2 regions of the Aerococcus tenax genome follow, and region 1 is predicted to be linked to the other one. Evidence: riboswitches for the same ligand, from Rfam matches in the RefSeq annotation. Region 1 holds a riboswitch; the other holds the start of a gene.
The links. A riboswitch is a leader RNA that binds a small molecule or an ion and turns the genes downstream of it on or off. The one in region 1 is predicted to bind thiamine pyrophosphate.
Positions count from the first base shown of each region.

Region 1 (5,856 bases):
GCACCCACTAGGGTAAATAAGAGGTGGGAAACCGCCCGGAAGACCACTGGTAAGGGAAAACCTGCCATCAAGAAACCAAATGAGGTCGCTAGGGCCACAAATGCGGCTGAGGCTGGTGAAATAAAGAGTGCCATATCAATGGCGATATGAGAGCCCAGGGTCCAGGAAAAGGGACCAAAAGCGATTTTAATGGGACTAATCATAGGGATAATGATACCGATGGCTGTTAGTAAGGCTACGGTAGTCATTTTGCCCGTATTTTTTTTGCTAACTGAAATACTTTCTTTCATTGTAATCCTCCTTGAAGAATGAGTCCTAATATAATCGATATAAAACCAAATAATGATAAAAATTTAAAATTATCATAAGCTTAGCCTTTATTTTTGTCAAGTCTGTCTAAATTGATCACTTTTCGCATAAGGCTAGGGTTTTGCTGCCTTGGCTTATGGTATGATAGTAAAAACAGTATCAGCTTTCTTGGGCTTTTTAAGATCAGGAAAGTCAGTCCCTTTGGCTGGCTGAAAGCGGCTAGTCAGAGAATCAGAATAGAAAAAATGAGGAGGCGGTTTAGTGATGGCTAATCCAAAACAAGTGTCTAATTTTATAAATCTGAACCAAGATATTATTGATGAATTAATTACCCTCGCTTTTAAGGAAGATATTCCTTATGAAGACCTGTCGACCAATGCTATTTACCAGGGGCAAGCAGCCCAGGTAGAGCTCTTAGCTAAGCAAGCGGGAGTGATTTGTGGTTTGGATCTCTTCAAGCGGGTTTTCTTACATTTGGACCCTGAAGTTCAATTTGAGAGTCTGGTCCGAGATGGTGACCGCGTAGCTAAGCAAGAGACCCTGATGGTGATCAAGGCCTCCGTCAATACCCTCTTAAGTGGCGAACGGATTGCCCTTAACTTCCTTCAAAGAATGAGTGGGATTGCTACGGCTACCCGTCGTTTTGTAGATGCCTTAGAAGGCAGTGGGATAAAGTTACTGGATACCCGTAAAACTACCCCAGCCTACCGCCCCTTGGAAAAATATGCAGTCCGGGTAGGGGGCGGCTATAACCACCGTTACTCTCTATCTGACCAAATTATGCTCAAGGATAACCATGTTGCTGCTGCCGGTGGGGTCAAAGAAGCCATCCAAGCGGCTAAGGCCTATGCCCCTTTTGTGAAGAAGATTGAAATTGAAGTCGAGGACTTGGACATGGTCAGAGCGGCAGTGGAGGCTGGAGCTGATATTATTATGCTCGATAATATGGACCATGACACCATGGGGGAAGCCATTGCGATCATTAACGGCCAAGCGATTATAGAAGCTTCAGGCAACTTTACCTGGGACAATGTCACAGATTATAAGGACCTAGCCATTGACTATATCTCTAGTGGGGCCATTACCCATTCGGCCGGAATCTTAGATTTGTCCCTCAAACATTTGAAAGTGAGGAAGTAGGTCTGGGCCTCCTGAGGCAGAAATCTTTGATTTCTACTACTCATAGCTCAAGTTTTGCCCTGACTTTTGTTACAGCAAGGTTACAAGGCGACAGAAATGTTTCAGAAAATCCTTTTAAAATGTCAAAGTAATTAAAGGGCCTTAACAAGTCAGAAAATCCCTTTTCTTCGTCTGGAAGCCATGATAGTATATTTCATGTCGACGAGGGAAAGACCTCGTTGAGAGATAAAAATGAATCTGAATGATTAAGATGCTTAATCATATTAAATAGAAAAAAGAATGAACTTTGCATAGAAGAAAGGATTTTTATTACACATGAATATGAAGAAAGTTTTAGTAGGTACCTCAATCGCTTTATCAGCCTTAGTAAGTTTTGCTGCTGGGGAAACGACTGAAGCACACGCAGCTGAATGGCAAGCACGTTCAGTTGAAGAAATCAAAGCTGACTTCCAAAAATTAGATGACAACGAAAAAGTTTATGTCATTAAATCTGGTGACACCTTAAACGCTATTGCTCAAGCAGCAGATGTGAACACCAAAGAATTAGCTGAAATCAACAACATCGAAAATGCTAACTTAATCTTTCCAGGAACTAAATTAACCTTCAAATCTGACCAATCAGGTAAGGTTAATGAAGTTGAAGTAGAAAAACAAGGTCAAGCAGCTCAAGTTTACACCGTTGATGAAACTGCTGGTCAAACTTACCAAGCACCAGCAACTGTTCAAGCTGCACCAGCTGCTGCTCCAGCACCTGCACCAGCTCCAGCTCCAGCACAAAGCGCTTACACTGGTTCTTCTTCATCCGCTAAAGAAATCATTGCTCAACGTGAATCTGGTGGTTCATACTCAGCAACTAACGGCCAATACATCGGACGTTACCAATTAAGCGCTTCTTACTTAAACGGTGACTACTCCCCAGCTAACCAAGAACGTGTGGCTGACCAATACGTAGCCGGTCGTTACGGTTCATGGGACAACGCTTTAGCATTCTGGAACGCTAACGGTTGGTACTAAGATAAAAAGAGTGTAACAGTCACACCAAAGGACGAAACCATTAACTCCGGCTCACTGGGCTGGAGTTTTTTTATTTATCTCAGCTTTCATAAGGAGTTTAAGCGCTTCGCCTTGAATAGGTAAGCGGTTTCTGCTATAGTTAGAAAGTACTCACAAGAGGTGCTTTTGCTGAGATAGGTGGAAACCTGGACTCTTTGAACCTGAGAAAGTTAAGACTTGCGTAGGGATGTGAGAATTCAAATATCGTTATAAGGCACAGCCAAGCTTTTGCTAAAGCCTAACGATAAGAAGTCCTGCAAAGTACACGAAGTGGAGTATACTTTGCAGGGCTTTTTTTCTGTCTAGAAGTAAAAGACCTGCAGAGAAAATGTGTAATCTAAACAGAATAAGAGAGATGAGTCAATGTCTAAAAAAACAAGCATTCCCTTTGCGAAATATAGTCAGCAGGTCAAGGAGAAAGCCCCGCTGATCCAAGTTTTAAATAATTATGTCACTATCCATGATGTGGCCAATGTGATTTTGGCCAGTGGCGGGCGTCCCGTGATGACCGATAACTTACCTAATAGTCAGGATGTGGTCAAGACAGCTGACCTTTTGCTATTGAATGCCGCTAGTCCCAGACCTAATCAGGAATTGTTGGACCTCGCCGCCATAGCGAAAAATGACTACCATCCCGTGGTCTTAGATCCAGTGGGGGTTTCAGCTATGCCGTCTAAATTAAAGCTCTGTCAAGATCTGATTGACCGGGATCTAGTAAGCGCGGTAAAGGGGAATGCTTCGGAAATTCGAAGCCTCCTCTTTGAAAAAAGCCAAGGATCTGGGGTTGACCTGGGTCCTGGAGACGAGGTGACCTTGGCTAACCTGGCTGATTTTGCCCCGGCCTTTAAAGCTTATGCCCTAGAAAAAGGAATTATCCTAGCCATGTCAGGTCCGATTGACTTAGTGACTGATGGCGAACGGCTGGCAGTCATTGAAAATGGTCACCCCTGGATGGCTTCTTATACGGGATCAGGTTGCCAGTTAAGCGGCGTCTTAGCCAGTTTTTTAGCCGGTAATCCGGATGAGGATTCTTTTTACCTAGCTACAGCAGCTATGATTAGCTATGGGGTGGCGGGAGAAATCGCTGCTCAAGTGCTCCAGCCTTATGAGGGCAATGCCACTTATTCCAACCGGGTGATTGACCAGGTCTTCTTATTAGAGGCCAAAGAATTAGAAAGGAGAGCCAAGTATGACATTCAATAAAAATGATTTATTGGTCTATGCCATTACGCCCGACCGTTTTGATCATGACGAATTAATCCAGCAAGTCAAAGAGGTCTTAGCAGGTGGGGCGACGATTTTACAGTTACGTTTAAAGGACCATCCCTTTAAAGACCAAGAGGAGAAGCTGGATCTAACTAAAAAAATTAAAGCCCTCTGCCAAGAAGCAGGTGTCCCCTTTATTATTGATGATGATTATGAACTGGCCCTGGCGGTAGATGCTGACGGCCTCCATGTTGGAGAAGATGACCTGCCAGTCGACCAGGCTAGACAACTGCTCGGCCCGGAAAAAATTATCGGGGCTTCGGCTAAAAGTTTGGATGCCGCTCTAAAAGCCCAGGCGGCTGGTGCAGACTACTTGGGAGTTGGCGCCCTCTATCCGACCCAGTCTAAGGCCAATGCCCAAGGCACTAGTCTGACCACCTTGCGAGCTATTGCCCAAGGGGTGAATATTCCCATTGTAGGCATTGGTGGGATTAACTTAGATAATATGGCCAATTTACGGGACCAGGGGCTGGCCGGGGTGGCTCTGATTTCTGCTTTGTTTAAGGCGGAAAACCCCTACCAAGCGACTCAAGAAATCCGTAAAGCTGCTGAAAAGCTTTTTAAACTCCAAGCCGTCCTTACCATTGCCGGCTCAGATTCCAGTGGGGGAGCGGGTATTCAAGCGGACCTCAAGACCATGCAGGCCAATGGAGTCTTTGGCATGAGTGCTATTACTTCAGTGACCGCCCAAAATACTAGGGGTGTGACCGGGGTCTATGACCTCAGTCCCGAGGCCTTGGCTAGCCAACTCCAGGCTGTTTTTGAGGATATCCCTCCGGCTAGTGTCAAGATTGGCATGGTCTCCCAAGTGGAATTAGTAGAGGAAATCGCCAAAGCCCTTAAAAACTATCAGGCTAAATATGTCGTAGTAGACCCGGTCATGGTCGCAACGAGCGGGTCCAACTTGATCCAAGACCAAGCGGTACAGGTCTTGGCTGACCAGGTATTCCCGCTCGCTTGCTTAATTACTCCCAATATTCCTGAAAGCCAGGTCTTAGCAGGACAAGATATCCATTCGGCAGCCGATATGGAAGCCGCCGCTAAGAAAATTAGTCAGACCTACCAAGTCGCAGTCCTCTGTAAGGGCGGCCATCGAGTTAATGATGCTAACGATGTCCTGGTGACTCCTGAGGGCCAGGTCCACTGGTTTAAGGGCGAGCGGGTTGATAACCCCAATACCCATGGCACCGGCTGTACGCTATCCAGTGCCATTGCCAGCAACTTAGCCAAGGGGGATGACTTAGTTACTGCCATTGCTCGGGCTAAGACCTATCTCAGCCTGGCCCTTAAAGATCAATTAGACCTTGGCCAGGGGAGTGGGCCTTTGAACCATGGCTTTGGACTATTGACTTATTACCCCAGTGACCATTAATTGCCTTAACTTCCCTTGGCACATAGTTCCTAGTCTTTCAACCCTTCTACGAGGCTAGACCTGCTAGGGGAAGAGTATCTGTACACCGATAAGGGTCATGATAGCTTGTCATGGCCTTTTTTCTATATTTAGAAAAGGGTCTATCTGTTTTTAAAAAGAGTGTTTATTCCTAACATTGTGAAAACAAACACATATTTTCTCTTTTTAATTAAAATATAAAAATATTCTTTTAAAAGCTGTAAGCGATTACAAGGCTAAATTACTAATGTTTAAGTGATTGTAAGCGGTTGTGGGTAAAAAGAAAAACAAAAAAGAACTTGCTTTTTAATTGTGAATAATTTAACATAATAGCCATAAAGATGAAAGTCATTAAAAATCAAAGAAAGGTTAGGAAGAACAATGGCTAAAGGAAAAGAACAAAAAGTAGATATTCCACAATTTATCGATGAGACAGTGGCTAAGGCTAAACAGGCCTTAGAAGATTTTATGGCCTTAGACCAAGAGCAAATCGACCATATTGTTACTAAGGCGTCGATTGCTGCCTTAGACCAACATGGGGTCTTAGCTAAACATGCCGTTGAAGATACTGGACGGGGTGTCTTTGAAGATAAGGCCACCAAGAACTTATTTGCCTGTGAACATGTGACCAACCACATGCGCCACTTGAAAACAGTAGGTATTATTGATCGTGATGAGGCCAAGGGATTGACCTATAT
Region 1 is NZ_CP127382.2:60,421-66,276, forward strand. Features, by position in the region: gene DBT50_RS00315 (hypothetical protein) at 1-290, opposite strand, end outside; gene nadC (carboxylating nicotinate-nucleotide diphosphorylase) at 574-1,449, shown strand; gene apf (aggregation-promoting factor) at 1,765-2,463, shown strand; TPP riboswitch at 2,609-2,707, shown strand; gene DBT50_RS00330 (hydroxyethylthiazole kinase) at 2,866-3,705, shown strand; gene thiD (bifunctional hydroxymethylpyrimidine kinase/phosphomethylpyrimidine kinase) at 3,692-5,140, shown strand; gene adhE (bifunctional acetaldehyde-CoA/alcohol dehydrogenase) at 5,540-5,856, shown strand, end outside.

Region 2 (5,856 bases), 510 kb from region 1:
TAATTTTTGTAAAGTAGCCAGAGAAAACTGGCACTAGCAGCAGCGCTCTTGGCTAGGATCAGGCAGACACAGGCTATGGGTAGGGCCTTTTGGGGAAAGGGAAGGAGTAGGAGGTTAAAGGGACTCATTAAATAATAAGTCCAAGTTCCTACCATCTCTCCTCCCATTCCCTTTTGGAAAGAGTAGAAGATTTGCTGCCAATTGCCTAGCAGGGACTCCCGGTAATATTGGAAGAAATCAATATATTGCTGGCCTAAGTCCACAGTTAAAATCGTCTGATTGCCAAAGGGAAAGAGACCCTTAACCAGGTAAATAAAGACCAGGATTAAAACTGGGAGGCCGGCCGCTAATAAGAGCGACCGTTTAACTGCATTCATTTTGGAAAAATTCTTCATTAAAGACACCGTGCTAACTCCTTAAAGATGCTTGATTTCACCTTAGCTTAGCACAAATTAATTTATCAGAACATGGCAAGGCCAAGAGATCTTTCAAAGAATTTATAAAAGTCTACTTTCAGTCAGACAAAATCATAGAAATCGATTATAATGATAGGTGACTTGCTTTTTAGAAAGTGAGTGTTGGCACTTAATGACGATAAGAAAAAGAAAGTAGGTGAAGGCATGTCGCATGACTTTGATAAGTCAGCTAAGCGCAAGGGGAGAGAAAAACAAGCCCAGGTTAATTCCAAGACTTTACGGCGGAAATCGCCCCATTGGCATAATTACCTGAATCGGCTAAACATTTTACTTTATATTGTATTTATTTTATTTGCCCTGCTTATCTTCCGCTTAGGCTACTTACAGGTTGTTAATGGTCAAGCCTTCCAAGAACTGGTCCATATGACTGAAAAGAATATGTCTGAAGAAAGTGTTCCTAGAGGTTATATTGTGGACCGTAACCATAAGATGTTGGTGGATAACGAGGGACTCCAAGCCATTAATTACACCCGAGGCCCCAATGTCACGGGGGAAGATATGGCCAAGACTGCCCGGAAATTAGCTAGTTTTATTCATTTAGATACTGAAGAAGTTACTGAACGAGACCGAAAGGATTATTGGATTGCCAGCAATCAAGACCGATTAAATGAGCGGATGTCAGAAGAAGACTTGCGGCTAAGGGATAGTGAACTTTATGAGAAGCAATTATCCTACGTCTCTGAAGAGGATATCAATTTTTCTGGGGATGATCTCGAAGCGGTTCTGATTTATAAGCGCATGAATGGGGCCTACGCCCTCACACCAACCTTGATTAAAAACAAGGATGTCAGCAATGAAGAAATTGCCCTGGTCAGTGAGCATAGTAATGAAATGCCTGGGGTCAATACCACCATGGATTGGCGCAGAGAATATCCACAAAAAGATTTACTCCGTTCAGTAATCGGTAGCGTGACTTCTGAAGAAGAAGGATTGCCGAGTGATAAGGCTGAATACTACCTGGCCCAAGGTTATGCCCGCAATGACCGGGTCGGTAAGTCTTACCTGGAAGCCATGCATGAAGATATCCTGCACGGCGCCAAGACCAAGTACGAAACTGAAATTAACCAAAGAGGCGAGGTCGTTAGAACCGACAAGGCATATCCTGGCTCCATGGGAAATACCGTTCAACTGACCATTGATACTGATTTTCAAAAGAAAATTGAAGAAATTTTGGAAGGCTACTTGCACGGGTCAAGTACCGGTAAAAATAATTCCATCTATGTGGTAGCCAGTGACCCTAATAATGGGGAGATCCTGGCCATGGCTGGTAAATACCGCAATGAACATGGCGAAATCATTGACGACGCCCTGGGAACTATTAATTCATCCTTTACCATGGGATCTACAGTCAAAGGAGCCACAGTTGGGGCCGGTTACCATTATGGCGTCTTAAAACCGGGTCAAGAAAATATCTTTATTGACCAACCGCTTTACTTTACTGGGACACCAAGGAAGGCTTCCTGGTGGGCAGCCCACAATACTAGCCCCGTTCCTATTAATGATGTCATGGCTCTGGCAAGGTCTTCCAATGTCTATATGATCCGGACTGCCATGGCTATCGGGGGCTTACCCAACTATGAAGCAGGGATGTCCTTGGCTGGTTTAGATCCAGAAACGGGTAATAAGTTGCGTAATTTTTACCATCAATTTGGTTTAGGAAGCTCGACCGGTATTGACCTACAAAATGAAGTGACTGGTCTGGAAGGTGAAGGGGGTAACCCTGGTAACTATATTGACTTGGCTTTTGGTCAATATGATACCTATACGCCCATGCAATTGAACCAATATGTCGCAACTATCGCTAACGGTGGTAAACGCTATGCCAGCCATGTGCTTAAACAAGTGCTCAGAGAAAATGGTGAGCATGAGTCTGACACCCCTCAAGTGGTTTATCAAAACCAACCTAAATTGTTGAATGCCGTACAATTAAGTCCAGAAGAACTGGGACGAATTCAACAAGGTTTCTGGTCAGCAGCCAACCATCCGCAAGGTCTCTCATATAATGAATTTAGAGGCTTCCCGGTGACTATTGCTGCTAAAACTGGTACGGCGGAAACAGGGACCGAAGGGATAATTAACTCGACCTTTGTTTCTTACGCGCCTTACGAACAACCTAAGATTGCCTTATCGGTAGTCATTCCTGAAATTAGTGCCTCAGCTTATGATAAGACAGCAGAAGTTATTGGACATAAAGTCTTGGATGCCTATTACCATAAAAAATAATTAAAGGGCATTTTTATAAAAAGTTTGAAAAGCACTGAGAACTATGGTAGACTTTTAAGGTATGATTAAAAATCTATGATAAATTATTGATCTGATGGAGGGAAAATAATGCGTATTAACATTCTTTTAGAAAATACGGAACTTAAGGGCGAACGCATTTACTTAACAGAAAAAAATCGTCGTAACAACCCTGACCGTATCGAATTAAAAAAATATAGTCCAAAATTACGTAAAGTATGCTTATTTAGAGAAGTTAAAAAATAGAAATATTTCTATTGCTAAAAAGAGAATGTGCCGATAGTCTTCAGACTATTGCTCGATTTGCTGATATTCGTTGGAAGCTCTTATTCAGTTAAGGCTGAGATTGCTTTTAGAATGACATTTTCTTTTTAGACATTAATATAGTGAAAAGAGGCTGGAAAACTTTCCAGCCTCTTTTTAAAAGCTTTCTAATCGAAATAGCTTGCAAAAATCTGACCTGAGCTAGTTGAATTAACTATGGAAGGCAATCGAAAGTCTATCGCACATAATTCCTTCATGAATATCAGGGCTTTTTTACTTTTAGCACACTTTCCTCCTTACAAGTCATTTTTTATGAAATCATTAAAAAAAACCTTACATATTGATGCTATGTAAGCGCTATGATAAAATCTATGTGAATTGAGATTCGGGGTGCCGGATGGCTGAGAATATACCCGTAGAACCTGATCAAGTTATTGCGTAGGGAAATCTATTCAACGGGAGAAGGCTACTGTCGTCTTGAACTCAAGAGGATAGTGGCCTTTTTATTTTGTAGGAGGGAAAAATGAAAAAGATTATTAAACATTTTATAGAGCATCCCGAAGAAAAAGAAAATTTTAATGATATGGCTCTACTTTTATTTGAATATTTATATAAACATAATCAAGATTATCAGCAATTCTGTCAAAGAAGAGCTGTAGGGATAAGACAAGTGCGTCATTGGAAGGACATCCCGGCAGTGTCAACCGACGCCTTTAAAAATGCATTTCTGAGTGCAACACCACATGAACAATGTTCGCGTATATTTATGACAAGCGGGACGACGACAGGAATCAGTGGAAAACACTATCATAAAGATCTAGGAATTTATGATTTGTCTGCCTTGTTAGGTTTCAAGCAGTATGTCACTGATCAATGTTTACCTACGGCAATTCTTTTTCCTAATGAAGAAGAGATGCCTAATTCTTCACTGGCTCACTATTTAGAAATATTGAAGGCTAATGGTCAGCCGGATTCCATGCATTTTATCACTGAGAAAGGCCTAGAAGTCGCTGCTTTAAAAGAATGGCTAATAGCGCATCAAAAGCAACCAGTAATTATTTTAGGAGCTAGCTATAGTTTCGTACACTTGTTTGAAGCTTTAAGCCAAGGAGAAGTGCTTCCGATCCATCCGGATAGTCTATTATTTGATACGGGTGGGTTCAAAAATTTTTCTAAGGTTTATCAGCTAGATACTTTTTATCAAAAGCTGCTTTCGGTTTTTCCGGTAAGAACAAATCCAGTGAATATGTATGGTATGACAGAATTATCCACAGAATATTATACCCAGTTTGCTTTTGATAAAGTGCTATTAAAACGAGGGCCACATTGGATAAAATACAAAATTATTGACCCCGCGACGGGTCTAGAGGTTGAGCAAGGGAAACCAGGTTTACTCGTTCATATTGATTTAGCAAATATTAATTCTGTCCCTGCTATTCAAACAGGGGACTTAGCCATTGACCATGGAGAAGGGTTTGAATTATTGGGACGAGTAAAAAATGGAGAGCCTAAGGGCTGCTCGATAGCAGCTAAAGATTGGTTAGAGGGTCACCATGATTGACATAAACTGTGGCTATTTGCCGCCTATAGTAAATGACCTTGCTATTGAAAACCGTGAACTGATATTTGATTCAATACGGATCCAAGTCCCAGCTCCTAATGTTGAACAGTTAAAAATAATGATAGAACGCATGAAAAATGATACTTCTGAAATTAGTTTAACAGAAACCGTAGTAGCTATCGATAAGGCGATCCTTTGTTTATTAGATCGCCAGAATTCTCTTAGAAAGAAATATGAAAAAATACTTCCTATTGTTACCGGCTATGATTCAGAAATTCTACGCTTAGCTTTAACTAAATTTTTATTGAATTTTAGGCAACATGAGTTAAGGCGCTGGCTAGCTGAAAATTTTGAAAATCCTAATATTTTAGAAGAATTTGTGCCCAGAATACATGGAGGATATAGTCGCGCTTTTGCCCCTCAATTGTGTGCGCATATATGGGCAGGAAATGTGCCTGCCTTACCCTTATGGAGTTTGGTCGCTAATTTATTAGTGAAAGGGAAGCTAATTGGAAAAGTATCTTCTAGTGAACCGAGTTTTATTGGCTTATTTTGTCAATTACTGATTCGAATTGAGCCTAAATTGGCTAATAAATTAGCAATCCTTTCCTGGCAGGGAGGAGATAAGGAGCGTGAGCAAACCTTAATTGATTCTTCTGATTGTGTCCTTGCTTATGGAAATAATCAAACTATGGCAGCTATTCAAGCCAAGCTGTCACCAACAAGTCATTTCATTGCTTTTGGCAATAAATTGAGTTTTGGACTTATTCATCATCAAGTATTAAATGCTGAAAAAGTAAATCATATCGTCCATGAAGCAGCTAAAGCAGTCGTTTATTATGATCAACAAGGATGCTATTCCCCTCAGATTTATTTTGTGGAAGGAGGAGGTCAAGTTTCTCCCAGGGAGTTTGCCCTCATGTTAGCAGGAGAATTAAGAGCTTATGAAAATCGTTATCCACTCAGAAAGTTATCGCTCGAAGAAGCTTACTTACGATCTCAGTGGCGCGAAAAAATCGAATGGCAGGGAGGGTGTGAGATCTTCCCAGCTCATCCTGAGAAGTGGTTAGTGACTTATAGCCAAGCATTGACTTTCAGTCCTTCGCCTTTGTCTCGCGTGATACAAGTGATTGCTGTAGATCAATGGGAGGATATTGATAATTTACTAGTGAATAAATTATCCATTTTACAGAGCGTAGGGGTAGCAGCTCCTACAGAAAGTTTATTTAAAATGGCTAACCATTGGGGAAAATTAGGGGTTACTCGCGTAACGAGTCTATCTGCGATGATGCAAGTCCATTCAGCTTGGAATTC
Region 2 is NZ_CP127382.2:565,822-571,677, forward strand. Features, by position in the region: gene DBT50_RS02540 (YfhO family protein) at 1-395, opposite strand, end outside; gene DBT50_RS02545 (penicillin-binding transpeptidase domain-containing protein) at 579-2,699, shown strand; gene rpmG (50S ribosomal protein L33) at 2,808-2,963, shown strand; TPP riboswitch at 3,358-3,443, shown strand; gene DBT50_RS02555 (LuxE/PaaK family acyltransferase) at 3,505-4,542, shown strand; gene DBT50_RS02560 (acyl-CoA reductase) at 4,535-5,856, shown strand, end outside.
Region 2: another riboswitch for thiamine pyrophosphate. It lies ahead of DBT50_RS02555 (LuxE/PaaK family acyltransferase); the one in region 1 lies ahead of DBT50_RS00330 (hydroxyethylthiazole kinase).